DNA from 3 places in the Streptomyces sp. NPDC006879 genome. Region 3 is predicted to be linked to each of the others. Evidence: riboswitches for the same ligand, from Rfam matches in the RefSeq annotation. Region 3 holds a riboswitch; each other region holds the start of a gene.

Region 1 (10,163 bases), on a different contig from region 3:
CTCCTCCCCGACCAGGGCGAGGTGTGGTTCAACAGCCTTCCCGTGCACTCCATGAACGCCCTCTCCAGGGAACGGCTGCGCCGAGACCGCTTCGGCTGGATCGGCTCCGAACCACACCTGGTCCCGGAACTGAACGTCTGGGAAAACGCGGCGCTGCCCTTGCTCCTGTCCGGCACCACCCACCGCAAGGCACGGCGCATCGCCGGCGCATGGCTGGACCGCCTCGACATCGGCGCCCTCGCCCGCCGGCGGCCCCAGTCCCTGACCCAGGCGGACCGCCAACGCGTGTCGCTGGCCCGCGCCCTGGCCCCGCTACCCGCGGTGATCTTCGCCGACGAACCGACCGCCCCCCTACACCGGGCCGACGGCGCCCAACTGCTGCGCACCCTCACCACAGCTGCCCGTTCACACTCCATCACGGTGATCCTCAGCAGCCACGAGGAAGAAGCGACCTCCCAAGCCGACCGCACCGTGCAGGTGGTGGACGGACATCGAGCCGGGCCCCCGAGCGGACAGCCCGGCGAACTGGAAGGTCAGGCCGCGTGCTCGCTCTCCGTCTGACCCGCGGCTCCCGCCCCCCGGTGCAGATGCGCCGACTCCTGGTGGCCACCGCCTCGACGAGCGTGGCCCTCCTGCTGCTGCACACCCTGGTACAGGCCTCCGTCGGCACGGTCGGATCTCCGCTCCGGCTGCTGTGGTGCCTCGTCCCGCTGGCCGCCTCCGTTCACCTCGCCGTGGCCGTGGCCCGTACCGACCCCGCGAACAAGCCCCGCAGTGGACTCTCGGCGGTGGGTCTGGGCCCCGTACGACTCACCCTGATCACCGCCCTGTCCACCGCCATGACCTGCGCGGTGGGCGCCGTCATCGCACTCGTGCTCTTCCTCCACCTGCGGAACGGCATCCTCGGACTGCCCTTCGCCGGCGCCGCCGCCGGCGAACTCCGCGCCGCGGACCCCCTGCCCGTCCCCGGCCTTCTCACCCTGCTCACCCTGCAACCCGTGGCCTCAGCGGCGGCTGCCGCCCTGGCACTGCGCCCGCGCGAGGGCCCGCCCTGGCGACACCGCGAGACCCTGCCCTGGGGCGTGGCGCTCCTCGGCACCGGTCTGGCGGCGGGCGCGTACGCGGGCGACGGCCCCACGGGGATCCTCGCTGGTTGGACCCTGACCGCAGTGGGCCTCGCCCTGGCGGGGCCCGGCCTCACCCACGTCTGCGGACAGCTCCTACAGTCCGCCCAGCCCGGTCCCCTGCGGCTCCTCGCGGGCCGGGCCCTCCAGGAGGAGGCGCTCCGCATCGGCCGCCCCCTCGGAGTGCTCAGCGCCGTACTCGCCGGGCTCCTCACGCCCCTGACCGTGTACGGGCCCTCCGCCACCCCCGAACCACTGGGCACGATGACCGGACCTGCGGTAGCCCTGGTGGTGGCCTGCTGCGCGGCGGCCCTGCTGATCGCCGCGGCCGAATCACGACAGCAACGGGCCCCTACGTCCACCGCCCTGCTGGACCTCGGCACTCCCCGCGCGCTCCTGCGCAGCGCGGTCACGGTCCGTGCGGCAGCGCTGCTGACCGTGTTCATCCCGCTCACCTGGGCGGTGTCCCTCCTCACAGCCCTGCCGCTGACCGGGGGCTAAGCGCCGGGGCGCCGCTATCGTGGCCCGATGTTCCACGCAGCCCACCGCCACGCCGACCACGAAATCGAGACGCTGGCCGAGTTCGACCAGGTCATTGCCGCCGGAACACTGAGCGGGCTCCGCATCCAGTCGGTGAACCTACGAGAGCGCACCTTCGCGTTGCTCGCCACCGACGCCTCCCACGCGGTCTTCCTGGGCTGCCCGATGGAGCCGGACGCCGCCGCGAAGGTGCGCGGGGACGGCGCCCTGGTCTTCCCTCCGGTGCCGGACCTGCCGTTCAACCCCTACCGGGGACTGCTCTACACGGCTACCGAACTCTTCGCGGGCCTCGGCGACGGCTACGAAGCCACCCTGGACCATCTCACCCACCGGTGGTTCCAGGAGACCAGGACCGACCGCGACGTCCTCGCCTCGCTGCTCCGCTCGATCCACGACGACGCGGTGTCCGACGCCCTGGACGAACTCCTGCTCGAATCTCAGGTGGTCGGAGTCATGGGCGGCCATGCGGCGCCCCGCGGCAGCACCGCTTACGAGGGCGCAGCCCGACTCGGGCGGGCCCTGGCCCGAGCAGGACTGATGGTCGCCACCGGTGGCGGACCCGGCGCGATGGAAGCCGCCAACCTCGGCGCCTATCTGGCACCCCACGGCGAGGAAGCGCTGTTGGAGTCCCTGGAGTTGCTCGCCAAACACCCTTCCTTCACCCCCTCGGTGACCGACTGGGCGCGCGCCGCCTTCGAGGTACGCGAACGCTGGCCCGCCGGCGGCGACTCGGTGGGCGTCCCCACCTGGTTCTACGGACACGAGCCGCCGAACGCGTTCGCCCGGCACGTCGCGAAGTACTTTTCGAACGCCACCCGCGAGGACGGACTGCTCTCACGGTGCAACGCCGGTGTGGTCTTCCTCCCCGGCGCAGCCGGCACGGTGCAGGAGATGTTCGACAACACCACCCCCAACTACTACGAGTCCCGCGGTGAACCCACGCCCATGGTGCTCGTCGGCCGTGAGCACTGGACCACCCGACTGCCGGCCTGGCCGCTACTGAAGTCCATCGCGCGCGGACGCGCCCTGGAATCCAGGATCGCCCTGGTGGACTCCGTGGACGAAGTCCCCGGGACCCTGGCCACCCTGACGGGACGCCGGGCAGGCTGAGGAACCGCCCTGTCCCGCACCACCGCCGGCGGAACCGCTCAGCGGGAGGGCAGCAGGACGACCTCGGCCGGGTCGAAGACGATGCCGACCTCCGCACCGGACGCCGGCGCCTGCGTCAACGGCGCCTCGGCCTCCACTACCGGCGCGTGCGTCCCCGGACGCAGCCGCAGGGCGACATGCTGACCGCGGAAGGTCCTCGATTCGACGGTGCACCTGAGGCCATCGGCAGGCGCCACCAGGCGGATACCGTTGGGGCGGACCAAGAGTTGGCACTCCCCCTCTGCGGCGCCCGCCGGCACCCCGATCCTTCCCCAGGCGGTCTGGGCCGCCGATCCGGTGACCGTCGCCGGGACCACGTTGTCGAAGCCGAGGAACCGCGCCACGAAGGCCGAAGCGGGCCGCCGCCACACCTCGGTCGGCGTACCGACCTGAGCGATGCGGCCCTGCTGCATGACGACCACCCGGTCAGCCAGCGCGAAGGCCTCGCCCTGGTCGTGGGTGACGGCCAAGACCGTGGTGCCCAGCCGCGCGAAGAGCGAGCGCAACTCGACCACCAGCCGCTCCCGAAGCCCCCGGTCAAGTTGGCCCAGGGGCTCGTCCAACATCAACAGCCGGGGCGAGGGAGCGAGTGCCCTGGCCAGCGCCACCCGCTGCTGTTCGCCGCCGGACAGCGATGCGACAGCTCTCCGCTGAGCACCAGGCAGGCCCACCAGTTCCAGGAGTTCGGCCACCCGCCGGGTCCGTTCCCCCCGCTCGGCCCCGCGCATCCGCAGGCCGAACGCGACGTTGGCGCCCACATCCCGCTGTGGGAACAACTGGTGGTCCTGGAACATCAGCCCTACACCGCGCCGGTGGACCGGCACGGCCGCCTGGTCCACACCGCCCAGGCGGACCCGCCCGGCACACACCGGCTGAAGGCCGGCGACCACCCGCAGCAAGGTGGACTTCCCGCTGCCGCTGGGACCGAGGACGCAGACGACCTCGTGTTCGGCGACGGCGAGGTCCACGGCGTCGACGACCGCCCGTGCCCCGAAACGCACCGTGACCTCGTCCAGTTCGAGTAGCGCCATCAGAACTCTCCGGAGGTTCGGTCGGTGCGCAGCCGCTCCAGTACGAGCAGCGCCACTGCGCAGACCAACATGAGGATGGTGCTCAGGGCCATCGCCTGCCCGTAGTTGAGTTCACCGGCCCGCCCCAGGAGCCGCGCCACGGCCACCGGCAGGGTGGGGCGATCGGGTCGGGCGATGAACACGGTCGCCCCGAACTCGCCTAGCGAGACCGCGAAGGCGAAACCGGCGGCGATCAACAGAGCCCGCCACACCAGTGGCAGGTCCACCTCCCGCCAGGCCCGCAACGGGGAGGCGCCCAGCACGGCAGCCGCCTCGCGCAGCCGCCCGTCCACCGCACGCAGCACCGGCAGCATGGTCCGCACCACGAAAGGAACTCCGACCAGTGCCTGCGCAAGTGGGACGAGGATCCATGACGTTCGAAGGTCGAGGGGAGGCTCGTCCAAGGTGATCAGGAAACCGAAGCCCACCGTCACGGCGGACACCCCGAGCGGCAGCATCAACAGGGCGTCGAAACCACGCACCAGGCGTCCTGGCCTGCGTGTCAACGCCGCCGCGGCCAACCCCCCGATCAGCAGGGCGATGCCGGTGGCCGCCAGCGCGTACAGCAGGGAGTTGCCCACCGCCCGCAGCGGCGCCACCAGGAAGGTGCCCCCACCGGCGTCCGGGTCGGACAGCGCCCGGTAGAAGCCGAGACCGTAGCCGCCGGGTGCGTCGAGGGAGCGTTCCACCAGCACTCCCAGCGGCAACACGATCAGCAGGGCGATGCTCGACAGGACCGCGCCGAGAAGGCCCCACTGCGCGGGTCCCACCGGGCGCCTGGAGGTCTGCTCGGGGGCGACGAGCGTGAGCGCACTCTCCCGCCTGCGCACCGTCCAGGCATGGACGGCGAGGATGAGACCCACCGCGGCGAACTGCACCAGGGTCAGGACTGCGGCGGTGGGCAGGTCCAGCAGGTGCGCTGTCTGCCGGTACACCTCGACCTCCAGCGTGGCGAAGGCGGGCCCACCGAGGATCTGGACGACACCGAAGGAAGTGAAGGTGAAGAGGAAGACCATCAGCGCCGCCGCAGCCACGGCCGGGCCGAGGGCCGGCAGCGTCACCCGGCGCCAGGCTTCGAAGCGAGTGGCGCCCAGTACCCGGGCGGCCTCCTCCTGGCGAGGGTCGAGCTGGGACCACAACCCACCCACGGTGCGCACCACGACGGCGTAGTTGAAGAACACGTGGGCGAGCAGGATCGCCCACACCGTGGTGTCCAGCCGCACACCCCAGAGCTCGTCGAACAGACCGCCGCGCCCCACCAGGGCGAGGAAGGCGGTGCCGACCACGACCGTGGGCAACACGAACGGCACCGTGACCACGGCCCGGAGCACCTGCTTGCCGGGGAAGTCGAAGCGCGCGAACACATGCGCGCCAGGCAACGCGATCAGCAGCGTCAGAACCGTGGAGGCAAGCGCCTGCCAGGTGGTGAACCAGAGCACGTCCACGATGTCCCGGTCACCCAACACCTCACCGACCCGGCCGAGGTGCCAGCCGGTTTCGGTCTTCAGACCCCGGCCGACGATGGAGGTCACCGGCCAGGCGAAGAAGAGCGCGAAGAAGGCGACGGGCAGGGCCATCAGCCCGAGCCGCACCCAGGTGCCACCGGCACCGGGACCGACCGGCACTTCGGGTGCGCCGGCGGACGCCGGGGCCGGTGGGGCTGGCGGCGCCGTTACTTCACGACGATCGAGGACCATGCCTTGACCCACTGCTCACGGTTCTTGGCGATGGCCTCGGGAGCTACGGTCTCCGGCTTGGCGATCACCTCGCCGTGCTGGGTGAAGACCTCCGGGAGCTTCGCGTTCCCCGTCACCGGGTTGACGAACATGTTCAGCGGCAGGTCCTCCTGGAACTGCAGGCCGATCATGAAGTCGAGAAGCGCCTTACCACCCGTCGGGTTCTTGGCCCCCTCCAGAAGGCCGGCGAACTCGACCTGGCGGAAACAGGTCCCGGTGGACACTCCGGTCGGGGCGGTCTTCGGCTGCGGGTCGGCGTACAGCACCTCGACGGGCGGGCTGGAGGCGTAGGAGACGACCAGCGGACGGTCCCCCTTTGCCTTCTTACCGCCCCCGGACCCGGAGAAGCGCTGGTTGTAGGCCTGCTCCCAGCCGTCGACGATCTCCACGCCGTTGGCCTTGAGCTTGCTCCAGTAGTCCTTCCAGCCTTCCTCGCCGTACTTGCCCACGGTGGCGAGCAGGAAGCCCAGCCCCGGGGAGGATGTCGCTGCGTTCTCCGCGACCAGCAAGTTCTTGTACTCGGGCTTGACCAGGTCATCGAGGGTCTGCGGAGGAGCGAGCTTCTTGTCTGCGAAGTACTTCTTGTCGTAGTTCACGCAGACGTCGCCGGTGTCCACGGGCGTCACCCGGTGCAGGGGGTCGAGACGGAACTCCTCCTTCACCTGATCGAGGCCCTTGGCCTCGTAAGGGGTGAAGATGCCGTTGTCGAGGGCGCGCGAGAGCAGCGTGTTGTCCACGCCGAAGAAGACATCGCCGCGCGGCGAGCCCTTGGTGAGGATCTCCTGGTTGAGGGCGGCCCCGGCGTCCCCGCTCTTCAGCTTGCGGACCGTGAAACCGGACTGCTTCTCGAACTCCTTCAACACGGCGTCCGACGGAGTGAAGGAGTCGTGGCTGACGACCGTGACCGTCTTGGAGACGGCCTTGGAGCTGGCAGAGGACCCCGTGTCCTTGGCCGTTTCCTCGGAGCCGGAGCAGGCCGCGAGCGTGCTGACGCCGAGGGCCGCGGCGAGGGCGGCGCCCGCCATCTTCTTGGTGGTGCTCACTGGTGTTTTCCTCCTGGGTGACCAGGAGAAGACGCGGCCCCACCCGGCGCTCGATCATTGAGGACCGGAGCGGTCGCCGGGCAGGGCGCAACAGCTTGAGTGGTGACCGAACTTCCTACCCGGAATGACCCGGGCGAGGTTCAGAGGGTCTGCGGCTTGACGGTGCCCGCACTCTCAGCGCTGTGGCGCTCCCCTGTCGGAATATGCAGTTGGTTCGGCCCCAGACTACCCCGGGGCCGATTTGAGCCTCCGGCCGGATCCCATCCGGCAGACGGACCGGGCTTTCGATCCCGCGGGCCTGGCCCGACTCGACCTCAGCGCTCGGCAGCGGCGAGCTGACCGCAGGCCCCGTCGATCTCCTGACCACGGGTGTCACGGACGGTCACCGGCACGCCGTGTGAGGCGATCGCCTCGACGAACGCCTTCTCGTCCTCGGGCCGAGAGGCCGTCCACTTCGAGCCAGGAGTCGGATTCAGCGGGATGAGGTTGACGTGCACCCGCCGACCCTTGAGCAGGCGTCCCAGCAGGTCACCCCGCCAGGCCTGGTCATTGATGTCGCGGATCAGGGCGTACTCGATGGACACTCGACGCCCTGACTTCTCGGCGTACTCCCACGCCGCGTCGAGGACCTCGCGCACCTTCCAACGGGTGTTGACCGGCACCAGGGTGTCGCGGAGTTCGTCGTCGGGTGCGTGCAGCGAGACGGCCAGACGGCACTTGAACCCCTCGTCGGCGAAACGTGTCATCGCCGGCACCAGGCCGACGGTGGACACGGTGATCCCCCGCTGTGACAACCCGAGGCCATCGGGCTCGGGGTCGGTCAGCCGCCGGATCGCGCCCACGACCCGGTTGTAGTTGGCCAGTGGTTCCCCCATGCCCATGAACACGATGTTCGACAGGCGCGCCGGCCCTCCGGGCACCTCGCCGTCCCGAAGCGCGCGCATGCCGTCCACGATCTGGTGCACGATCTCGGCGGTGGACAGGTTGCGGTCCAGACCGGCCTGCCCGGTGGCGCAGAACGGGCAGTTCATGCCGCAGCCGGCCTGCGAGGAGATGCACATCGTGACCCGGTCCGGGTACCGCATCAGCACGGACTCGACCAACGTGCCGTCGTGCAGCTTCCACAGCGTCTTGCGGGTGGTGTCGTCATCGCAGCTGATGTGCCGCAACACCGTCATCAGCTCAGGAAGAAGCTCGGCCCGGAGCTTCTCGCGGGACGCGGCGGGGATGTCGGTCCACTCGGCCGGGTCATGCGCGTACCGCGCGAAGTAGTGCTGCGAGAGCTGCTTGGCGCGGAAGGGCTTCTCCCCGATCGCGGCAACGGCCTCGCGGCGCTCGGCCGGCGTGAGGTCAGCAAGGTGCCGCGGCGGCTTCTTGGCTCCGCGGGGGGCGACGAAAGTGAGTTCTCCGGGCTTAGGCATGGTTCATCCAGTGTGGCAGACACGCCGAGGTGCCCTGGGTCGTCGCCCAGCTCAGCGGCGACCCGGGCGGGCCGGTGCCGGTCGTTGATGGTGGTTGTGGGTTGTCGTTGGCTGCCCCCCGACGGCCCACAGACGGCCCGGCCCCATGACCTCGTCCGCAGGTCAGGGCCGTCAGTCGCCGCTGCCGGCGGGAACCGTACCGACGGCCAAGAGGTGCGAGCTAGCGGCGAGGAGCTCCGGGTACGGCTCTGCCATACGGGCCGCGTCCATGGCTGAGGCGATCAGCTCATCCGTGGGGCCCTCGCCCGGCTGCTGTTCTGCCGCCTTCACCAGCGACCACGCGGGACCCTCGATGCCGAAGACCTGCACATCCTCCAGCCCGGAGGCGACCAGCTCTGCCACCAGCTCTTCGGCTCGGTGGAAGTACGAGAGGGTAAACCCCCGCGATCCGTCATAGACGGCCGTCTCCAGGATCTTGGAGACGGAGTTGTGAATCCGCTCGGTGTGCAGGTGGGCGTACGTGACGTGCTCGAAGAGCGACGCATAGCGATTGATCGCGGCGGCGGCCACCAATCCGCCGGGCTTGGCCACACGGGAGGCTTCCGCGAGTGCCCGTTGCCGGTCGGCCGGGTCGGGCAGGTGGTACAGCGGCCCGAGGAGCTGGACAACGTCGAATGTGTCGTCCGGCTCGGGCAGGTCGCGCGCGTCACCGACCACCGCCGGGCACACCGCCATCGCGGCTTCAACGTGACGGGGCACCGGGTCTACCAGGGCGACGTCGTAGCCGTCCTTCACCAGCCATTCAGCGTGAATCCCAGTCCCCCCGCCCACGTCGAGCACGCGCGCCGGCGCGGGGGGCAGAAAGCGTCGGAGGAGTTCCTGAGTTCTGACCAGTTCCATCCGACCGTCTGCCGAGCTGCGCAGGCGGTTGTCCTCGTTGACCGTCTCGCCATAGAACCGCATCACGGAGGGAGCCAATTCGAGATTCGACATGGTCGCAGTATCGTGTGTACCGGTGGACCAGTCCAGCGCAGGAAATAGGGGAAGCCATGGCAGTTCTGAAGTACGAAGAGATCGCAGAGTTCCTGCGCGCCCGCATCGCCGCTGGTGAGATCGCGCCCGGGGACACAATTCCGTCCGGCCGAGAGCTGGCCGAGCAGTGGGATGTGTCACGCGCAACCGCAATCAAGGCAGTCGACGTACTGCGAAACGATGGCGTGGTCGTGGCCAAGCAGGGGACCGGGTTCGTCGTCACGGAAACGCCCGTGGCACGTCCCGCCGGCGCTCGCCGTGCCGGGTCGGCGCGCATCTTGGGCGGGATGCCGTTCCTGCGCATCGGTGAGCCCGACTGGGCGGAACCCCCCGCCCGGGTCGCCGCCACCCTTGGACTCTCACCCGGGGCGAAGGCGCTTCGGCGCGTTCGCGTGCTCCAGCTCCCGGACGGAACGCCGAATAGCTGCGTTGAGGCGTGGTTCCCTCCGGAGGTCGCGGAGGTCTCACCGCGCCTGGCAGACACCGCCCCGATCGCGGAAGGGACGACGCGATACGTCCGACGTCAGACCGGGCGGGGCCCGGCAGAAGGCGTGGACGTAACCACTGTGCGCGGCGCGTCGGAGACGGAAGCGGACCGCCTGGGGGTACCGGAGGGGACGCCGGTAGCCGTGCTGCTGCACACCGCGTACGACGAGCAGGGGAAGCCGTTGGTCTGCGAGGAAGGCGTCACACCGTCCTCACTGTTCGAACAGGTCGACACCTACGCAATGTAGGCAGAAAGCGGCAAACGGAACTGCTGGACCGGTCCACCGGTTCAGCTTTTTTTTATCACCCAGAAGCGCCGCCTCACCTGCACTTTCTGTCGCATCGACACGACGAAGCGTGACCCCATCGCTTGACTGGACCGGTCCACCGGTCCAGTCTCTTGGTTGTGGCCACCGCCCGATCCGGAACTTCCGGGGAGGGCGGTGAACCACGCAGAAGGGGCCTTCTTTGGGCTGCTTCGACCTGCACGAACAGCGGGGCCCCCGCCGGACTTGCTTACACGCGGTCCGAGCGGCAGGGGAGGCGTAAAAGTCCGGCGTCT
Region 2 (10,163 bases), on a different contig from region 3:
CCGGGGGTGAGCTTTGCCAACGGCCCACAACGCCGCTGTCCCGACCTTGATCACTTCGGTGCAGAGGGCGCTGAGGCTCCTCGAAGCCGTCGGGTCCCATCCCGGGGGAGCTCCGGCCAAGCAGTTGGCCCGCGAGGCCAAGGTGCCCCTTCCCACGGCCTACCACCTGTTACGCACCCTCAGTCACGAGGGCTACGTCCGCAGGGAACACGGGGTCTTCCTGCTCGGTCCGGCGGCTGAGCGGTTGGGGGCCGGAGGGATGCAGCAGAAACGTCGCAGCATGATCCTTGATTCGCTGGCGCACTTTCGCGATGTGATCGGTGCGCCCGTCTACTTCGCGGTCTACCGCGAAGGCGAGGTCGAACTGGTCGGGGTGTCCGACACCCCTAACAGCCCGGCGTGCGAGGAGTGGGCGGACTTCCGGCAGACCGCCCACGCACACGCGATCGGCCAGTGCCTGCTGGCGCAGGTGGACGAACAGGTCCGTCAGGACCACTTCGACCGGCACGCGATGACTGCCATCACTCCGTACACGCTGCGTGATCTGCGGTCCTTCGAGAACCGCATGGGCGCGCTGGAAGGCGCAGGACCAGTGGTCGAGCGCCAGGAGTACGCGCTGGGAACGGTGTGCGCCGCGATTCCCGTTGCGGCCGGTGAGACCGCGGCAACCCTGGCCATTTCCCTTCCCCTGCACCAGGAACAGCGGTTGCTCTCCGCAGTCAATCGACTACAAAGGGAAGTAGGCGCGCTGTTGAGTGCCCTCTCGATCTCTATCAGTATCTGAAAACTCACTCCTTGTGATCTACTAGCGCTTCCACCACGATTGCGTCAAGAGGGCCTTGAGGGACCATTCCCGGCCACTTACCACTACAGCGGGGTTGGCTATGCGCGAGTCGGTACAGGCAGAGGTCATGATGAGCTTCCTCGTCTCGGAGGAGCTCGCATTCCGCATTCCGGTGGAACTCCGTTACGACGCACAGGATCCGTACGCGGTGCGCCTGACCTTCCACCTCCCCGGCGATGCGCCCGTGACCTGGGCGTTCGGGCGGGAGCTACTCCTCGACGGCATTAACAAGCCGTGCGGGGACGGTGATGTGCACATCGCTCCCACGGACCCCGAAGAGCTGTCAGACGTCCACATCCGCCTACAGGTGGGTGGTGACCGTGCTCTGTTCCGGGTCGGCGCCGCCCCCCTGGTGGCCTTCCTGGACCGGACCGACCGGCTGGTGCCGATGGGCCAGGAGCGCGCCATGGGTGATTTCGAGGAGAACCTGGAACGAGCCCTCGACCGCATCCTCGCCGGGGAGAACGCGGGCTGAGCCAAGGGGAGCGATGGCTGGATCTCAGTGGGTTCGGTCGGCTCGACAGGGGTGGACCGCCGCTGTGGTGACTACGCTGCGTCATGACCGCCGAGGTTGCTCGGTGCTGTCGTCCGGTCGGTGGCGCCCAGTCCGACGGGGCGGGTGGGACCAGGACGCGGGCTGAGGGCGCGCGGGACCGGCCCGGTCTGCTGCGGGGCCGACGCAGGTGCTGGTCACGGCTTTCGGCGTCGTCCCCGACCCCTGCGCCCGGATCCGGCGTCCGTGCCGCCGGCCGATGTCCCCGGGCGGTCGGCGGACACCACCAGGGCGGCGAGCACCGTGGTCACCGGAACCGAGGCGACCAGACCGATCGAACCCACGAGGGTGCGGACGATCTCCTCGGCCACCAACTCGCTGTTGGCCACTGTCCCGACGCTGCTCTGCGCGATCGAGAAGAGCAGCAGCAGCGGCAGTGCGGCGCCCGCGTATGCCAGTACCAGGGTGTTCACCACCGAGGCGATGTGGTCACGTCCGATCCGGATGGCGGAGCGGTACAGCGCCCGCGGTCCCATCGCCGGGTCGGCTTGGTGTAGTTCCCACACCGCGGAGGTCTGGGTGACCGTCACGTCGTCGAGCACGCCCAGCGAACCGATGATGACTCCGGCGAGCAGGAGGCCGCTCATGTCGATGTCCGGGTACAGGCCGTGGATCAGACCGGTGTTGTCATCGGTGTTTCCGCTCAGGAAGGCCCAGTCGATGAACAACGATCCCAACACGCCGATCAGCAGCAGCGAGATCAAGGTTCCGAGGACCGCCACCGAGGTTCGCGCGCTGAACCCGTGGCACATGTAGAGGGCGATCAGCATGATGGCGCTGGCCCCCACCACCGCCACCACCAGAGGATTGGACCCCTGGAGGATGGCCGGCAAGATGAACATGGTCAGTACGGCGAAGCTGACGGCCAGGGCGATCAGCGCGGTCAGGCCGCGCATCCGCCCGACCACGATCACCGCTACGGCGAACAGCCCAGCCAGCAAGGCGACCGGGAGCTTGCGGTTCACGTCGGTGACGGAGTACTGCAGGTCCCGAGGGGCGTCCGGGGCATAGGCCACGACTACTTCCTGGCCCTGTTCCAGTTGGCGCGGTGCCCCGGGTTGAACGATCTCCACGAAGGTCCGGCCGCTCTCCGGACCCGTGGTGACCTCGATCGTGGCCCTACGGCACTGCCCGGTCTGGGCGTCCACCGCCTCGCGGCCCTCGGCCGTGGAGGTGTCCCCCGTGGGCGGCACCTGGGAGGCGTTCACCTCCTTGCAGTCGATCCGTGCCAGGGCGGTGACGCGTCCCTGTTGGGTCTGCCGGTCGAAGCCGACGCCGGTGCGGTCCTGTGCCGTGCTCCCACCCGGCCACAGGACGAACAGACCTGCCAGAACGGCCGCGGCGAACGGGACCAGGACGGCGGCGATGACCTTGCGCAGATGCCGGGAGACAGGGGCAGCCGGACCGTGGGCGTGGCTGTGTCCGTGCCCCCCGTGCCCGTGGTCAGGGGGGCCCTCGGGTTCGTCCGCGCGGCCCTGACCGGGGACCCCGGGCCCGCGCGGAGGCACCGCCGGAGGCTGGGATCCGGGGCGGGAGCGGTAACCGTGGTCGCGGTCGTGCTGCGGATCGTCGTCAGTCTGCGGCGAAAAGGTCACCGACTGATCATCGCAAGAGATGAGGGGGCCCACTGTTCAGCACGCCAGGCATGACGCTAGCGTGGGGGCACCTTTGCACACGCGGGAGCTCGGAGCACCGGGCTGAGAGGGCGCTGATCACCGTACGCACGTACGGGAAGAGGCTGCGTCGACCGCCGAACCTGTTACCGGGTAATGCCGGCGTAGGGAGATAGGTCTCATGACCATTCAGGACGCACGCACGCCTGCCACCAGCCAGGGCGGTCAGGAAGAGCGGAAGCCGGGTTGGCACAAGGGGTACGTCGAGGGTTCCCGCCCTGACCTCAAGGTGCCGGTCCGGCAGGTGCACCTCACCAACGGCAGGGACGTGACGCTGTACGACACGTCCGGGCCCTACACCGATCCGACCGTCGACACCGATGTGCGGCGCGGCCTTGCGCCGCTGCGCGAGAACTGGATCATCAGCCGCGGCGACACCGAGGAGTACGCGGGCCGTCCGGTGCGCCCCGAGGACGACGGCATCAAGCACACCTCGCCCCGCGGTGGACTCAAGAACCTCGATGCGGTCTTCCCGGGCCGTCCCCGACTGCCCCGACGGGGACGTGGCGGGGCGGCCGTCACTCAACTCGCCTACGCCCGCCGTGGCGAGATCACCCCGGAGATGGAGTTCGTCGCGATCCGGGAGAACGTCTCTGCCGAGGTCGTGCGCGAGGAGATCGCCGCCGGTCGCGCGGTGCTCCCCGCGAACGTCAACCACCCGGAGATCGAGCCGATGATCATCGGCAAGAAGTTCCTGGTGAAGGTCAACGCCAACATCGGTAATTCCGCCGTCACCTCCTCCATCGAGGAGGAGGTGGAGAAGATGACCTGGGCCACCCGCTGGGGTGCCGACACGGTCATGGACCTTTCCACCGGCCGTAACATCCACACCACCCGTGAGTGGGTGCTGCGCAACTCCCCCGTCCCGATCGGAACCGTGCCCCTCTACCAGGCGCTGGAGAAGGTGGACGGTCGGGCGGAGGAACTGTCCTGGGAGATCTACAAGGACACCGTCATCGAACAGGCCGAGCAGGGCGTGGACTACATGACGGTGCACGCCGGCGTGCTGCTGCCGTACGTGCCGCTGACCGCGCGCCGGAAGACCGGCATCGTCTCGCGCGGCGGATCGATCATGGCTGCCTGGTGCCTGGCGCACCACCAGGAGAACTTCCTCTACACGAACTTCGAGGAGCTCTGCGAGATCCTCGCGGCGTACGACGTCACCTACTCGCTCGGCGACGGTCTGCGACCCGGCTCGATCGCGGATGCCAACGACGCCGCGCAGTTCGCCGAACTCAAGACGCTGGGCGAGCTGAACACCATCGCCAAGCGCCACCAGGTGCAGACCATGATCGAGGGCCCGGGCCACGTCCCGATGCACAAGATCAAGGAGAACATCGACCTCCAGCAGGAGATCTGCGAGGAGGCCCCGTTCTACACCCTGGGCCCGCTGACCACCGACGTGGCTCCGGCCTATGACCACATCACCTCGGGCATCGGCGCGGCCATGATCGCTTGGTGGGGTACGGCGATGCTCTGCTACGTCACGCCCAAGGAGCACCTGGGCCTGCCCAACAGGGACGACGTCAAGACCGGCGTCATCACGTACAAGATCGCAGCGCACGCAGCCGACCTGGCCAAGGGGCACCCGGGTGCGCAGGAGTGGGACGACGCGCTCTCCGACGCGCGCTTCGAGTTCCGCTGGGAGGACCAGTTCAACCTGGCCCTCGACCCGGACACGGCCCGCGAGTACCACGACGAGACGCTGCCGGCCGAGCCGGCCAAGACCGCGCACTTCTGCTCCATGTGCGGTCCGAAGTTCTGCTCGATGAAGATCAGCCGCAGCATCAGCGAGCAGTTCGGTGGCGACGAGAACGCCGCCACCGAGGCGGAGATCGCCGAGGGGATGATGCAGAAGTCGGCGGAGTTCGCGGCTTCGGGCAACCGCGTGTACCTGCCGTTGGCGGACTGAGTCCCGCGCGTAGGCTTCCCGGCCCGCGTCCTTCGGGGGGAGGCGCGGGCCGGGCCTGCCCGCAGGGGGCATCGCGGCTTCGCCGGTGCTCCCTCGTTCGGGGCTGAGCCGAGTGGCGGCTCAGCCCTGCCGGCCGGAGAGCCGACGAACCTGCTGGTCGTATTCGCTCAGCAGCTGGGCCAGTTGGTCCAGCGACTCCTTCGGCACCTCGGCGGGCGCGGACTCCACCACGAAGCGTGCCGCTGCCGTCAGCGCGGCGAGTTCGTAGGCGTGGAAGGTGCCGCGCAGCACCATCGGCCGGACCCGTTCCAGTTCCATCAGGCGGCCTGGGACCGCACGTACTCCGTGACCTGCGCCAGCTCCTTGGCGAACTGGTCGTAGTCCTCCTGCATGCCGTTGATGTAGGCGCTCCAGCCGAGGCTGGACTTCGCGTAGTGGACGGCCTCTTGGATCTCCTCGTCAGTCGCCCCGAAGAGCTTGGCGGCCTCGCTGTGGAACAGGCTGCAGAACCGGCACTTGGTCTCGGCGTGCAGGCCCACCCCGATGAGTTCCTTGTACTTGTTGGGAATGAGCGTCTGGCCGAGTTCGATTCTCTTGAAGAGCTCCCATTCCGGACCGAGCAGCTCGGTGGGGATCGCGGAGAAGAAGTGCGGCACCAGTCCCAGGGTCTGCTTGATGTCGGCCTCGATCTCGCCGCGGTTGTTCGTGGCAGCCATGACAGGGCCCCTCTCGCGGGCCGGACGCCGACGACCCGGGTCCGGCCGCGCTGGGGGCGGACGTGTCCATCAACCCGGGCCGTGCTGCACGGAGCGCACACGCGAACAGACGTTGACCGGGCCTGGGCGCGCGATCACGTACGGCATCGGGCCTTATGTTCAGCTTAGAGCCGATCGGTGGGGAATGTTCGGCCGCTCCGTGGGCTTCGGTGGTGCAGCCGCGGCGGAGCAGGAGGACAAATGGCGTCCCGGCGCCGACCCGCCTCGGTGGACCGCCGAGTGGACTCCCTCGCTGCGGGGCGATCAGCGAACGGGCGGTGCGCCCGGTTCGTCGTGGTCCGGGCCGCCGAACTCCGGTCCGCTGTAGTCCGGGCTGCTGAAGCGCGGACGGGGCGCCGGGTCGTCCGCGCGGGGGGCTGGGCTGCTGAACTGGGGGCTGCTGAAGCCCAGCCGGGGCATCAGTCCCGGGGAACGGTGTGGCGGGGCTGCGGAGTCGCCGCGTTCGTCGGCCTTCGCGAGAGCCTCGTGGAGGAAGGGCAGGATGCCTCGTTCCAGCAGGGCGAGCCGCCAGGCCTCCCGGGCTCGGTGAACCTCGTCGGGGACGGCTTCGTCGGTGTCCGCCGCCACCGCGGTGGCACCATTGCGCAACGCCGTCAGGAGCAGTCCGATGGCCGCGCAGAGGATGCCGATCGCGGTGAGGCCGGCGAAGAGCCAGCCGGCGGTGACCAGGGTGCCCGCGAAGGCCGGTTCCGGCTCGATGAGCTTGAGGGCGTACCCGCTCAGCAGGAAGATCACCGAGGCGGTGCCCGCCAGGAGTGGGGCGAGTACGGTCACGATCGCGCCGGCACCGGCGCCATCTGCGCCCTTCGCACCGGTGTCCCCGGAAAGTGCGCCGGCGTTCCCGGGCTCTCTCAGTTCTTCCCGCACTTTCACATAGTGCTCGTATTCCGCGGCGGCGGCTGAGATGAGTATCGGCTCGGCATTGAGCGCCATCCTGCGCAACTGCTCGGTATTGAGCTGCTCACCCAGAGTGGATGCCTCCCGGCGTCCTGGCGCGGTGCGCAATGCCTCGTCGAGGAGCCGTTCGAATTCCGGCCGGTCCTCGGCCAGCAGGTGCGGAGCGCTGGTCATGTGCATCCCCCGATGCTCCGTAGGGCCGTACGCCGGTGCAGGAAATCCGGGCAGTCGGCGGAAACGGAGGAGAGCCTGCTATGGACAAGCCGATAGTAGGGCGACCATGCCGTGTGGAGACAGAGTCTTTCCGTAAATGAGGGGTTCGGCTGGGCTATCGGCAGATGCCGGATGAATGCTCACTGCCCCAACGGCAGTTGCACGACGAGCAGTTTGCCGGCCATGGTGACGCCGCCGTCCATCGCCACCGCAAGCCCGTCCGCGTAGACGTGTGGTCCCTCGACGGTCGGCCGGGGACTGTCCTCGCCGTCCTCGGAACCGACCACGCCGAGTAGGTACGGAATGGGGCTGTGGCCATGGACCACCCGCCGGCCGCCGTACGCATCGAGCAGTTCCCGCACGGCCGGCGGGCCGGACTCCTCATCGCGGAAGGCGAACCGGCGAGTGAACTTCCGGAACAACTCCCAACACTCCCCGGCGTCACCGCGGGTGAGTACCTCGTGCACGGTGTCGTTGACGTCCTCGATGGACGAGCCGTAGTCGAGGTAGGCCGTGGTGTCGGAGTGCAGGAGTAGGTGGTCGTCTTCCAGCGCAGCGGCGTCCAGCCGTGACATCCACTGGAGGTGGACGTCCTCAAGGCGCTCCATGTCGGTGTGTTGTCCGCCGTTGAGCAACCAGGCGGCCTGGAAGGTCGCGGTGCCGGCGCCGGAGCCCACCGGAGTGTCCCCGAAGCGCTTCGCGCCGATGAGCAGTAGCTCGTGGTTGCCCATCAGGGCCTTGCAGTAGCCGCCCGCGGCTGCGGCCTCCGCGGACAGCCGCATCACCAGATCGATGACGCCGATGCCGTCCGGTCCGCGGTCGGTGAAGTCGCCGAGGAACCACAGCCGGGCGTTGCCCGCCGACCACTGGCCGTCGGCGTCGACCAGGCCCTGGGCGCGCAGCTCGGCGAGGAGTTCGTCGAGGTAGCCGTGCACGTCGCCGACGACGTAGAGCGGCCCCGGTCCGTCGGGGGCCGGCTCTCCGGATGATCTGTGGATCTGCAGGGTGCTGCCCGGCCCGGTGATCACGGGCAGGTCCCGCTGGGTCGGGGTGTACTCGTCCGTGGCCACAGGCTCTGTCGGTTCGCTGGTGGTCGAGCAGGTACCCAGGTAGGGGCCTGGATGCGGGGCCGCAGCTGTGGGGGCGCCGTACGGGCCGGGGTAGGTGGCGGGGCCGAACTGCCCGAACCCGTGGGGTCCGGGCTGCCGGGGGAGCTTCGGCTCGCGGTGTGACATGGCGGTGGCCCGGGCGTCGCCCGGCGCCTCCGTCTGCACGGGTCCCTGACCGGCCCCCTGAGTCATCGACCCCTCCACCACCGTCGCGCTGCCGCACACCCTCGGAGTTCCCCTGGTCGTCGGGTCCGTGGTGTCGTCCGCCCATCATAGGAATGCGGCTCGTGCTCTGTGATGCACCAGGGGTGATGAATCCGGCTGGACCCGATGGAGCCTTGGCGCTTCCTCCCGAATTGCGCGGACTGTCGCCGATGGTAGAGCCGGGACCGGGCTGCGCCCGGAGCCTTCAGTCCCGGTCCGGCGAGCGGGGGGCGCTGACCGTCGTGCGTGGCGGGCGGCGCTGTGAGGAGGCCCGCACGATCAGTTCGGTCGGTATGACCTGCTCGACCGGGCGTTCGTTTTCCGCTCCCTCGATGGCGTCGATGAGTAGCTGGACCACGGCGGTCCCGATGCGTCGGGGCTTGAGTGACAGCGTGGTGATCGGCGGTTCGGTTTTCGCGTAGACCGTGGACTCGCTGCAACAGACGAGCAGCAGGTCTTCGGGGACGCGTAGCCCGTAGCGGCGAGCTGCTGCCAACAGGTCGGTCCCGTTGGGGTCGAAGAGCCCGTACACGGCGTCCGGCCGGTCGGGCCGGGCCAGTAGCCGGTCGGCGGCGACCGCTCCCGCGCACGGGTCGTGGGCGGGATACGACTCCAGGACGGGGTCCTGGCCCACCCGGGAGCACCAGTCGAGGTAGGCCGTGGTCGACAGCCGGGTGTACGTGTCGGTGGTGGTGCCGGTGAGCAGGCCGATCCGGCGTGCACCGGCCGCTGCGAGGTGGTCGAGCAGGTCGAGTACGGCTGCCTCGTGGTCGTTGTCCACCCAGGCGGTGACCGGTAGGGAGCCGGCCGGCCGGCCGTCGGATACCACCGGTAAGCCCTGTCGGACCAGTTCGGCGACGACGGGGTCGTGGTCGGAGGGGTCGATGACCACTGTGCCGTCGAGGGCGACGTTGGACCAGACGTCGTGGCGGGAGGTGGCGGGGAGGATCACGAGGGCGTAGCCGCGGGCGAGGGCGGCCGAGGTGGCGGCCCGGGCCATTTCTGCGAAGTACGCGAACTCCGTGAAGGTGAAAGGTTCATCCCCGTAGGTCGTCACGGTCAGGCCGATGAGGCCCGATTTGCCGGTACGGAGGGTTCGGGCCGCTGCCGAGGGGCGGTAGCCCAGCCGGTCGGCGACCTCGCGGACATGGCGGCGGGTGGCGTCGGGGAGCCGTCCCTTGCCATTGAGCGCGTCTGAGACGGTCGTGATGGAGACGCCGGCCGCCGCGGCCACGTCCCTGATGCCCGCCCGTCCTGGCCGGCTGGGCCGCCGGGGGGTCTCGGTCCGGCTCACCTGGTGCTTCCCTGCTGCTGTCATGGCGACCCGATAGTAGGGCTCGGAGGGGTGGTTGGTCCGGGTGCATATGCACTCATTGACAGGCACGATTCTGCATGGCTTGCCAGGCGGAATGACCTTGATAGCAAAGGTAGTTGAGGCCGAATGGCCAAGAGTGCCACTTGTCGACCCGGACGGGCCTGCTGCGGGAGTGAGGTCTCAAAGAGGTCTCAACTCACCTGCACGAGGGATGCGCGCCACGGCGCAGGCCACCGGCGCGCGCATATATGCACGCGCTCCCCCACGCTTTCCGGCCGCCACCCGTTCTCCGGACGCCACAATCCTCATAAGGTGAGCAGTATTGAGTTGGACGGGAAGGTCGAGGAGGACCTGCGGTGAGCGAGAAGACCCCCAAGCTGCGCGCTGAGCTGGACGGTATCCCCACGTACAAGCCCGGGAAGCCGGCCGCTGCCGGGGGCCCCGTGGCCTACAAGCTGTCCTCGAACGAGAACCCCTACCCGCCGCTGGCCGGGGTGTTGGAGAGCGCCGTGGCGGCGGCCGGAAGTTTCAACCGCTACCCGGACATGGCGTGCACGGGCCTGATGAACGAGCTCGCCGAGCGGTTCTCGGTGCCGGTGGAGCACCTGGCGACCGGTACCGGTTCGGTGGGTGTGGCCCAGTCACTGATCCAGTCCACGGCCGGCCC
Region 3 (10,163 bases):
ATCAGGACCGGTTCCTGGGCGCGGGTGACGGCGGACGCCAGCATGACGGCCGCGCAGCCGAGCTCCATGGCCAGCGCGGCGTCCGAGGCCGTGCCGGCACCGGCGTCCAGGATCACCGGTACCGTGGCCCGCTCGGTGATCAGCTGGAAGTTGTGCGGATTGCGGATGCCGAGGCCGGAGCCGATGGGGGACCCCAGGGGCATCACGGCCGCGCAGCCCACGTCCTGAAGCTTGCGGGCGAGCACCGGATCGTCGTTGGTGTAGGGCAACACGGTGAAGCCGTCGTCGACGAGGGTTTCGGCGGCGTCGAGGAGTTCCACCGGGTCCGGGAGCAGGGTCCGCTCGTCCGCGACGACCTCCAATTTGATCCAGTCGGTTTCCAGCGCCTCGCGGGCCAGGCGGGCGGTGAGCACCGCTTCGCCGGCGGTGAAGCAGCCGGCCGTGTTCGGGAGTACGCGTATGCCGAGCCGGGAGAGCACGGACAGCACCGATCCCTGAACGGCGGGGTCGAGCCTTCGCATGGCGACGGTGGTCAGCTCGGTGCCGGAGGCCACCAGTGCGCGTTCGAGTACGTCCAGGCTGGGCGCCCCGCCGGTCCCCATGATCAGCCGTGAGGAGAAGGCGGTACCGCCGAGCAGGAAGGTGTCTTGCGACATGGTCAGCCTCCCTGGACCGCGGTGAGGATCTCGACCCGGTCGCCCTCGCCAAGTCGGGTGGTCGCCCAACGTCCGCGGGGTACCACGGTCTCGTTCACGGCGGCGGCCACGCCCGAACGGGCCGGGGTCAGGTCGCGGACGAGGTGCTCCAAGGTGGCGCGGTCGGGGAGTGCGCGCGACTCTCCGTTGACGGAGACGGTCATGGTGGGGGAGGTCATCTGGACTCCTTCGTGGATGGCCCCGCCTTGAGGTGGGGGTGGAATCGAAGCTCCGGCGGAGTGGGGCGTCGTGCTGTGGGTTCGCCCTCTGGGCGGTGCGCGGTGTCTGGACAGGCAGGATGTTGTTCACAACACGCGCATGCAGTTTGTGACGGGACGGCCGTCTGACGCTGGCGAAGATGACGGAGCCGCTCGACGTCCGCGCTTGGGCGTGTGACCGCGGGACGACCCATGACCGGGACGTCAACGCGGCGAAGAACACTCCGGCCGCCGGACTGGCGGTGACAGTCTGTGGAGGCGGTGTGAGACCCCAACGAGGTTCCTCCGAAGGGCAGCGGTCGACGAAGCAGAAAGCCCGACCCGCGAGGGAAGGAATCCCCTCCCTTCAGAGGGAGGGGAAGACGTCAGGCTGGCTGCTGCTGGCGGGCGGGTGCGTCGTTGACCGTGGTGGGCGAGGGGAGGCCGGTGCGGAACCGGCGGGGACTGAAGGGGCGGGCCAGCGCGGGGAGTTCCCCGGTGGACAGCACGGCCGCCAGCAGTTCTCCGGTCAGTGGGGTCAGCAGGACGCCGTTGCGGTAGTGGCCGGTGGCCAGATGCAGTCCCGGTAGCTCGCTGGGGCCGAGCAGGGGGGCGTTGTCGGGGGACCCGGGGCGCAGGCCAGCTCGGGTCTCGGTGAGGGGCAGCTCGGTGATGCCGGGGACCAGTTCGTGGGCGTCGCGCAGCAGTTCGTACACGCCGCCTGCTGTGACGGTGGTGTCCCAGCCGAGTTCCTCGCTGGTGGCGCCGAGTACCAACTCGCCGTTCTCCCGGGGAACGAGGTAGACGTGGCCGCCGCGGACCACGGCCCGCACGGTGCGCGAGAGGAAGGGCGCGTACGCCGGCGGCACCTGGAGCCTTAGCACCTGGCCCTTGACGGGGCGGATCGGCGGTTTGGCCTCGGGGGGTAGTCCGTCGATCTGGCCGCTGAGACTGCCGGCCGCCAGGACCGTCTGGTCGGCGGCCAGTTCCACGCCCCCCGCGGGGGCGCCGTCGTGTAGGGAGCCTTCGCCCAGTACGGCGCCGGCCGCCCGGTCGCGCTCCACCCGCAGGCGCGACACCGGGGCCCGGTGGAAGAGCACGCCGGCCCGCTCGCAGGCGGTGACCAGGGCTGCTGCAAGTCTGCGCGGGTCCACCTGGTGGTCCGCGTCCACGCGTAGTCCGCCCCGGACGCCGGGGGCGAGCATGGGCTCCAGGCGTCGGCATTCGCGGCCGGTCAGCCACGTCGACTCCAGTCCGCAGCGGCGTTGTAGCGCGTGGAGGTCGCGCAGGTGGAGGCGGTCGTCGGAGTCCAGGGCCACGGCGAGGGTTCCGCTCGGGCGGAAGCCGATGTCCTGGCCGGTCGTGTCCGCGAGCTCGGCGGCGAAGTCGGGATAGCGGCGTGCTGATTCGAGGTTCAGCCCGAGCAGGGTCTCCTCACCGTAGTGGAGTTCGGTGACCGCCGCGAGCATGCCTGCTGCGACGTGGGCGGCGCCGCCGCCGGGCGTCGGGTCGACGACCGCGGTGTGCAGACCGCGCTGAGCGGCTCGCCAGGCGGTGACCAGTCCGATGATCCCGCCGCCGATGACGAGGACCTCGTGGCTCCGACCACCGGGGCCCTTCTGGGTGGATGCGTGCATGGGCGTCCAGCCCCTCCCTTCGCCGGCATGACCCGGATCAGGTTCGTACGGTCGGAGGCCGTCCAGCCTCCCTCTCAGCCCGGTGCGCCCGGGCTCCCGCGATGGGTAACGGCAGTCAGCCTAACCTCCGCCCCTGGGCGCGGGTAGGCCGCTCTGCGGGGGACGACCTGCGGAGCGGCGGGTGCGGCGGCGGTGGGCGTCTGCGGTGGGCGCGGATCCCCGGTGCGGACACCCTCGCCCATGACGGTCCGTCAGGAGTTTAGGGTGGGCTCCGTGAGCGAGCAGCAGATTCAGGCCGGACCAGCCGGGAACCGCTCCCGGGTCGTCATCGTCGGCGCCGGGATGGCCGGCGTGCAGACCGCCGTGGCCCTGCGGGAACAGGGCTGGGGCGGGCCGGTGACCCTGCTGGGCGCCGAGCCCCATCAGCCCTACGACCGCCCCCCGCTGTCCAAGGCCGTGCTGCTGGGCGAGGCGGAGGGATCGGCCTTCGAAGTCGACTTCGACGCCCTCGCCGTAGACCTCCGGCTGGGCACCGACGTCACCGGGCTACGGTCCGCTGACCATGAGCTCGACACGCCGGCGGGTCCGGTCCCCTACGACGTACTGGTCGTCGCCACCGGCGCCACCCCCCTCGCGCTCCCGGGCAGCGCCGGCGTCCCGGGCGTCCACCTGCTGCGCACCCTCGACGACGCCGAACGACTACGGCCGGTCCTGGCGGACAAGCGTGATCTGGTGGTCGTCGGCGCCGGCTGGATCGGCGCCGAATTCACCACTGCCGCCCGCGCGGCCGGCTGCCGGGTGACCGTGGTCGAAGCCGCCGGCCGACCGCTCGCCCAGGCGCTGCCCGCCCAGGTCACCGCCCCGATGAGCCGCTGGTACGAGGAGGCTGGGGCCCGGCTGCTGACCGATTCCCCCGTGGAGCGCATCCAGTCCGGCTCCGTGACCCTCGCCGGCGGCGCCGTGCTACCCGCCGACGCCGTGGTCGTCGGGATCGGGGCCCGCCCCGCCACGAGCTGGCTCGCGGGTTCCGGCCTCGCGCTCGACCCCGACGGAGCCGTCACCGCCGACGGCCATCTGCGCACCAACCTTCCCGGGGTGTACGCGGTCGGGGACTGCGCTTCCTTCCCCTCCGCGCGCTACGGGCAGCGGCTCCTGGTCCACCACTGGGACAACGCCCTCAGCGGCCCGAGGACCGTCGCCGCCGTGATCCTGGCCGACGAGGCCGGGGAGCCGGCCCCGGTGTACGACCCGGTGCCGTACTTCTGGTCCGAGCAGTTCGGGCGCTTCGTCCAGTACGCCGGCCACCACGGCGACGCGGACGCGCTCGTGTGGCGCGGCGACCCGGCCGGGCCCAACTGGTCGGTGTGCTGGTTGCGTGACCAGATCCTGCGCGCGGTGCTCGCCGTGGGTCGTCCCCGGGACCTGGCGCAGGGGCGCAAGCTCATCGAGGCGAACAGCCGGATGGACCCGGCCCGAACGGCTGACCTCGGTGTCCCGCTCAAGTCAGCGGCCCTGTGACCTGCGGCGCGACTATCCGGGGCCGGGGTCGGGAGTAGCCCGGGTACCGACTGTCGGCGGGAAATGGCAGGCTTGTCCCGTGACCGAGATTGACGCAAAGATCGAAGCGCTCGTACCCGAGTGGCTCTACCTCCCCGACATCGCGGAGATGCTCGACGTCGAAGTGACGCGAGTCCGCCAGCTGGTCAAGGAAGGCCAGCTCATCGCCGTCCGCCGGGGCGAGAACCGCGCCCTCCAGGTGCCGGCCGCCTTCATCGCAGGCGACAAGGTGGTCAAGGGCCTAGTCGGCACCCTGACCCTGCTCCGGGACGACGGTTTCACCGACGAGGAGATGCTGGAGTGGCTCTTCACGGAGGACCCGACCCTGCCGGGGACCCCCGCCCAGGCCCTGGGTGAGAATCGCGGCACGGAGGTGAAGCGCCGCGCCCAGGCGCTCGCCGTCTGATCCGATCCGATCCACGGTGTACGGGGCCGGCTGCCCGGGCCCGTACACCGCCACCAGGGGGGAAACCATGGCCACTGACGCCCATTCGACGGGTCCGCGCGCCCGGCTCGCCGACGCCCGGCTGTACCTGTGCACGGACGCGCGTAAGCGCCAGGGGGACCTTCCCGAGTTCCTCGACGCCGTTCTCGCGGGCGGTGTCGACATCGTCCAGCTGCGTGACAAGGGCATGGAGGCGGGTGAGGAGCTGGAGTACTTGGAGCTGTTCGCCGCAGCGGCCCGTCGGCACGGCAAGCTCCTCGCGGTCAACGACCGCGCTGACGTGGCCCACGCCATCGGCTCCGAGGTGTTGCACCTCGGGCAGGGTGACATCCCCGTGCCGGCCGCCCGGGCCATCCTCGGCGAGGGGGTGCTCATCGGCCGCTCCACGCACGCCGAAGCCGAGGTCGATGCCGCCGCGGTGGAAGCGGGCGTGGACTACTTCTGCACCGGCCCCTGCTGGCCCACGCCCACCAAGCCGGGCCGGTTCGCCCCTGGGCTGGACCTGGTTCGGTACGCGGCTTCCCTCGACCAGGGCCGCCCGTGGTTCGCGATCGGCGGCATCGACGCGGGCAACCTCGACCAGGTGTTGGACGCCGGTGCGAGCCGCGTGGTCGTGGTGCGGGCCGTCACTGAGGCCGAGGATCCTGGTGCGGCAGCGGCCGAGCTCGCCAAGCGGGTCCGTGCGCGTAGCTCCTGACCCTTGGGCGTTTGCACCAGTACCGCCCTTTGGCCTGCTGCTTCCCCGAAAGTGTCCATAATTCTGTCCGAGGAGTGGACGCTTCTTGGGGGGAGACGGCGCACTGTCTAACCTGCCGGTATGGCCCTTGGTACCCCCTCCACCCGGACGGACCGTGCACGTACGGTCCGCGATCTCCTCGCGTCCGGAACCTCGTACTCCTTCGAGTTCTACGCGCCGCGGACGGAGAAGGGAGAGCGGAACCTCTGGAACGCGCTGCGCCGGGTCGAATCGCACGCGCCCAGCTTCGTCTCCGTCACCTACGGAGCCGGTGGCTCCACCCGCGGCGGCACCGTCAAGGCCACCCAGCAGATCGCCGCCGACACCACCCTCACGCCCGTCGCGCACCTCACCGCCGTCGACCACTCGGTCGCCGAACTGCGCAACGTGCTCGGCCAGTACGCCGACGCCGGAATCCGCAACATGCTCGCGCTGCGGGGCGACCCGCCGGGCGATCCGATGGGCGACTGGGTCGCACACCCGGAGGGCGTGCACTACGCCGCCGACCTGGTGCGGCTCATCAAGGAGTCCGGGGACTTCTGCGTCGGGGTCGCGGCCTTCCCCGAGATGCATCCGCGATCCGTCGACTGGGACTCGGACATCCGCCACTTCGTGGACAAGTGTCGGGCCGGTGCCGACTACGCGATCACCCAGATGTTCTTCGATCCGGAGAACTATCTTCGACTGCGTGACCGGGTCGAGGCGGCCGGTTGCCGGACGCCGATCATCCCCGAGGTCATGCCCGTTACCGGAATCCGGCAGCTCGACCGACTGCCGCAGCTCAGCAACGCCCGGCTGCCCGAGGCAGTGAAAGAGCGCATGCTCGACGTCAAGGACGATCCGGCCGCTGTACGCTCCATTGGCATCGAGTTCGCCACGGAGTTCTGCGCACGGCTGCTGTCCGAGGGAGTGCCGGGTCTGCACTTCATCACGCTCAACAACTCCACGGCGACTCTGGAGATCTACGAGAATCTGGGTCTGCACCAGCGGGCCTGACCGGCCGTACCCCAGTGCGCGGCCGAGGGAGAGGGGCCAGGCATGGGCTGGACGGTCCTGTACGTCGCGTTCGGGTTCGTCGCGCTGTGGCTGCTCGGTGAGGTGTTGCTGCAGTACAAGGCGCGGTTGCGCTGGCGGCTGCTCGCATTCGGCGGCTTCCTCGCAGTGGTCGCCGGGGTGGTGGTGCACTCCGTCCTCGTCATCGGTGCGGGCTCCGTGGCCTTCGCAGTCGGCCAGACCTTCGTCACCCTCTCCTTCCGCCGCGGGTTCGCCAAGGGCTGGGCGGTGGGCAGCAAACGGGACCAGGAAGCGGAGCCCGCGGGCAAATCCACCGCCGGTCGGCGCCGGCGAGAGGGAGCGGCCAAGTCCGGTCGTGACCGCACGGAATCGGCACCGCGCCCCGAGCCCGCCCACGATCCGGAGCCGGAGGCTCCCGAGCCCGTAACGCCCCAGGGGGCATACGACCCCGCGGCGGCTGCGGAGTACGGCGACGAGTACCCGAACACGCCCGCCCAAGGCGTTCCGTCGTTGTTCGGCCACGGTGGTGAGCACGCCTATACGGGGCCCACCGAGTCGACGGCCTACACTCCGCAGCCGATGCCCGACGAGACCTCCGCCTACGGTGTCTACGGCACCGATGCCGGTTCCCTTGCTGCTCACCACAGCGACCCGAGCGCCGGCTACCGCTACCACGATCCACAGCAGCCGGCCAGCGGCTACCCGGGCCAGGGCGAGCAGCCGACGCACCACACCACGGACCCCTATGCGACGGGGGCCTACCCCGGCGGCCACGACCACACCGCCTACGACCACACCGCCTACGACCACACCGCCTACGACCCGACCGCCTACGACCCGACCGCCTACGGACACGGCGCCGAGGCCGCGCCCTCCTACCCGGCCTACTCCGACCCGTACATCGGCACCACGGGTACCGACGGTTACGGCTACGACTACGGAACGGACTACGCCAGCGGGCAACACCAGTACGCCGCCGCCGACCCCTACGCCCAGTACTCCATGGACACCCCGCCGGGCGGCGTCTGGGTCCCGCAGCAGCGGGACACCCAATACCCGGACGACACCGACCAGGAGCAGCAGGCGGCCAGCTACCCGCAGGAGCCCCAGGCCTATCCGTACCAGGGCACCGGCGAGTACCAGCAGTACCGCTCCTGACCCGTGACGGTCACTGAGAGCCCCGGAACCCCTCGCCCTCCACGATGAGCCCGGACACCAAGGCCCCGGACATGCCGGTGTGCGCCAAACCCCCGCCCGGGTGCGACCACCCGCCGACCAGGTGAAGACCGGCTAGCAGGGTGGAGTTGGCCGGGTGCAGCAGCCGCCCGCCGGCTCCCGCGAGAGCGGGCGCCGCCACGGACCCGCCCACGGAGCCGGTGGCCTCCGCCAAGTCGGCCGGCGTGTGCCCGTGGTGCCACATCAGCCGCTCACGCAGGTCCGCGACTGCGGGTAGTGCCGCCCGGATCAGGATCTGCGTCCAGCGCTCGACCAGGGCCGGGTCCCGCCAGTCCGACACGCCCTGGGGCGCGACCGTGGCGGTGAGCGTGACCGCCTCATGGCCCTCGTCGGGCCGGGTCGTCGGATCGTCCGGGCGCAGCACGGTGAGCGTGGGGGCGTCGAAGGGCTCGCCGCGGTGCACCGCCCGGAACTCGGCGCCCGTGTCGGGGGAGTGGACCACCGTGCGGTGCACCGTTTCCCGCGGTCTGGCACCGCGCAGCGCCAGGAAGAGGGAGAAGCGGCTCGTCGCACTGTCAGGCGCAGGAGCGAGGTGGCCCGCCCGCAGCCAGCCGGTCCCCGCGGGCAGCAGGCTCGGGAGGCGGCGGGGGTCGACGCCGAAGAGCACCTGTGAGGCCGTCACCGAGGTGCCGTCGGCCAGGGTCAGACCCACTGCCCGGCTGTCCTCCACACGGATGCCGGCGACCTCGGCGCCGAAGACGAAGGTGACCCCCCGCTCGCGGCAGCGCTCGTACACCGCGGTGGCCAGGGCGCGGTTACCGCCGCGCAGGTACCAACTGCCGAAGGTCTGCTCCAGGTAGGGAAGTACCGCGGCCGAGGCGGGGGCGGTGCGCGGGTCCACCCCGTACCCCACCAGATGGCCCTCCATGAGTTGCGCCAGCTGCCCTCCCAGCTCCCGTCGCGCCATATCGCTCAAGGTCGGCGGGCGCCGGCGCAGCAAGCCGCTCCTGCGCACCGCCGGGTAGGGGTCGGCGCCCAGGGTCTGCCAGTCGGCCCGAAGCGGCTCCTCCAACAACGGCCGTCGCGTGGCGTCCCAGGCGCTTCGGGCGCGGCTGAGACAGTCCGACCAGCGCTCGCCCGAGCCCGCACCGAAGGCGGCGTCCAGGGCCGTGACTGTCCCGCCGCGGGAAGTGGCCGGCAGGGTGACCTCCAAACCGCCTTCCAGCACATGGCGGACACCCGGGTCGAGCTGTGCCATCTCCACGCAGTCTTCCAGGGGCCGCTTCCCGGTCTTGACGAACAGGTCGCGGTAGACGGCAGGCAGGTGCAGCAAACCGGGGCCGGTGTCGAAGGCGAAGCCGTCCTGTGTGAAGCGGTCGAGCGCCCCGCCGTAGCCCGAGGAGCGCTCGAAGACCGTCACCCGATGGCCCGCGACTGCCAGTCGGGCCGCCGCTGCCATTGCGCCCATGCCGGCGCCGATCACCGCGATGTCTGCCATGCGCCCGAGCCTATCCTCAGCTACGGACAGTCACAGAGCCTGGTCAGTGCGGTGCGGTGGGGGTGCGTTCGAGGCGTGGGGGGCCTCCGCGGCGGCTGCCTGCTGCTCGGCGCGCCGCTGGGCCCGCCGGCGTAGGAACCGGCGGATCCGGGAGGCGAGGAAGAAGACCAGGAACCCACCGGCCAGGAGGAACAGTCCGGCCAAGGTGGCCGCGGCCACCGGGTGGAAGACGGCGAAGGTGACCAGGGCCGCCACCGAGAGGTCCTCGATGGTGCTGAGCACGATGTTGCTGGCCGGCTCCGGCGAGGTGTTCACCGCCATCCGTGTACCGGCCTTGACCAGGTGGCTCAGCAGGGCTGTCGTCCCACCGACCGCGCCCGCGGCGAGATCCGGCAGCGAGCCGCTCTGGCCGGCCAGCAGCGCGCCCACCACGGCACCGGCCACGGGACGGATCACGGTGTGTGCCGCGTCCCAGGCGGAGTCCACGTAGGGGATCTTGTCGGCCACCGCCTCGCAGAGGAAGAGCACTCCGGCGACGATCAGGACGTCGGGGCGTTGGAGTGCGGCGGGTACCTCGTCGCTGAGCCCGGTCGCGCCGAAGAGGCCGAGGAGGAGGACCACCGCGTAGGCGTTGATCCCGCTGGCCCAGCCACTGGTGAAGACCAAAGGGAGTACGGACACCGGCTGATGGTAACCAGTTGGCGGTCGCCGGAACCGGGGAAGCCCCCGTAGGACTGAGTACCCGTACCTAGACGAGCAGATGAGTAGGTACGCGGATGAACCGCACCCGTGGGAGCGGGAGAGTGGTTCGACAAGGAAGCGGAGGTGCCCTGCGCCGCGACCGCCGACACGGGGCGGCGGACACGGCGCGGGTGCCTCTCTGCGGTTGCGGCGCACGCCCCGGTCGGGACGTGCGCTGCCCGTGCGGCGGGGCCCTGGGGGAGCGGGCCCCGCCGCACGGGCGGGGCCCGCCGCACGGTGGTGTCGCGGGCCCACCCCGAGGCGCTCCCAGGCGCCTTTCGCAAGGCGATCAGCGGCTCCCGCTCACCCGGCCCCGCAGCAGGAGTGACAGCGCCGAATGGACGTCGTCCAAGGAGCGCTCCCGTTGGAATGCCTGCCAGTCCAAAGCGGCCACCAGCACCATGCCGACCAGCGCCGCCGCGGTGAGCGGCACATCGATCTCTGCACTCAGTTCACCGCGCTCCACG

The links. Region 3 has a riboswitch for thiamine pyrophosphate ahead of thiO (glycine oxidase ThiO). Riboswitches for the same ligand answer to the same signal wherever they lie in the genome.
Region 1: linked by a shared signal. The riboswitch ahead of ACFYMC_RS12605 (thiamine ABC transporter substrate binding subunit) and the one ahead of thiO (glycine oxidase ThiO) in region 3 are both predicted to bind thiamine pyrophosphate.
Region 2: linked by a shared signal. The riboswitch ahead of thiC (phosphomethylpyrimidine synthase ThiC) and the one ahead of thiO (glycine oxidase ThiO) in region 3 are both predicted to bind thiamine pyrophosphate.

Annotation. Positions count from the first base shown of each region.
Region 1 is NZ_JBIAGC010000012.1:85,486-95,648, reverse strand. Features, by position in the region: gene ACFYMC_RS12630 (ABC transporter ATP-binding protein) at 1-561, shown strand, start outside; gene ACFYMC_RS12625 (hypothetical protein) at 543-1,625, shown strand; gene ACFYMC_RS12620 (LOG family protein) at 1,653-2,774, shown strand; gene ACFYMC_RS12615 (ABC transporter ATP-binding protein) at 2,813-3,844, opposite strand; gene ACFYMC_RS12610 (ABC transporter permease) at 3,844-5,475, opposite strand; gene ACFYMC_RS12605 (thiamine ABC transporter substrate binding subunit) at 5,556-6,662, opposite strand; TPP riboswitch at 6,757-6,867, opposite strand; gene rlmN (23S rRNA (adenine(2503)-C(2))-methyltransferase RlmN) at 6,977-8,083, opposite strand; gene ACFYMC_RS12595 (class I SAM-dependent methyltransferase) at 8,255-9,076, opposite strand; gene ACFYMC_RS12590 (GntR family transcriptional regulator) at 9,133-9,849, shown strand.
Region 2 is NZ_JBIAGC010000055.1:11,465-21,627, forward strand. Features, by position in the region: gene ACFYMC_RS26880 (IclR family transcriptional regulator) at 14-784, shown strand; gene ACFYMC_RS26885 (SsgA family sporulation/cell division regulator) at 885-1,319, shown strand; gene ACFYMC_RS26890 (YibE/F family protein) at 1,535-2,992, opposite strand; TPP riboswitch at 3,064-3,198, shown strand; gene thiC (phosphomethylpyrimidine synthase ThiC) at 3,192-4,982, shown strand; gene ACFYMC_RS26900 (hypothetical protein) at 5,103-5,300, opposite strand; gene ACFYMC_RS26905 (carboxymuconolactone decarboxylase family protein) at 5,300-5,698, opposite strand; gene ACFYMC_RS26910 (hypothetical protein) at 6,002-6,835, opposite strand; gene ACFYMC_RS26915 (metallophosphoesterase) at 7,009-8,169, opposite strand; gene ACFYMC_RS26920 (LacI family DNA-binding transcriptional regulator) at 8,387-9,499, opposite strand; gene hisC (histidinol-phosphate transaminase) at 9,853-10,163, shown strand, end outside.
Region 3 is NZ_JBIAGC010000035.1:4,957-15,119, forward strand. Features, by position in the region: gene ACFYMC_RS22440 (thiazole synthase) at 1-656, opposite strand, end outside; gene thiS (sulfur carrier protein ThiS) at 659-874, opposite strand; partial or broken gene ACFYMC_RS22450 (RNA-guided endonuclease TnpB family protein) at 1,063-1,245, shown strand; gene thiO (glycine oxidase ThiO) at 1,279-2,529, opposite strand; TPP riboswitch at 2,527-2,639, opposite strand; gene ACFYMC_RS22460 (NAD(P)/FAD-dependent oxidoreductase) at 2,803-4,047, shown strand; gene ACFYMC_RS22465 (Rv2175c family DNA-binding protein) at 4,127-4,492, shown strand; gene thiE (thiamine phosphate synthase) at 4,560-5,228, shown strand; gene metF (methylenetetrahydrofolate reductase [NAD(P)H]) at 5,349-6,263, shown strand; gene ACFYMC_RS22480 (hypothetical protein) at 6,306-7,439, shown strand; gene ACFYMC_RS22485 (phytoene desaturase family protein) at 7,450-8,955, opposite strand; gene ACFYMC_RS22490 (DUF4126 domain-containing protein) at 8,986-9,636, opposite strand; gene ACFYMC_RS22495 (TetR/AcrR family transcriptional regulator) at 9,986-10,163, opposite strand, start outside.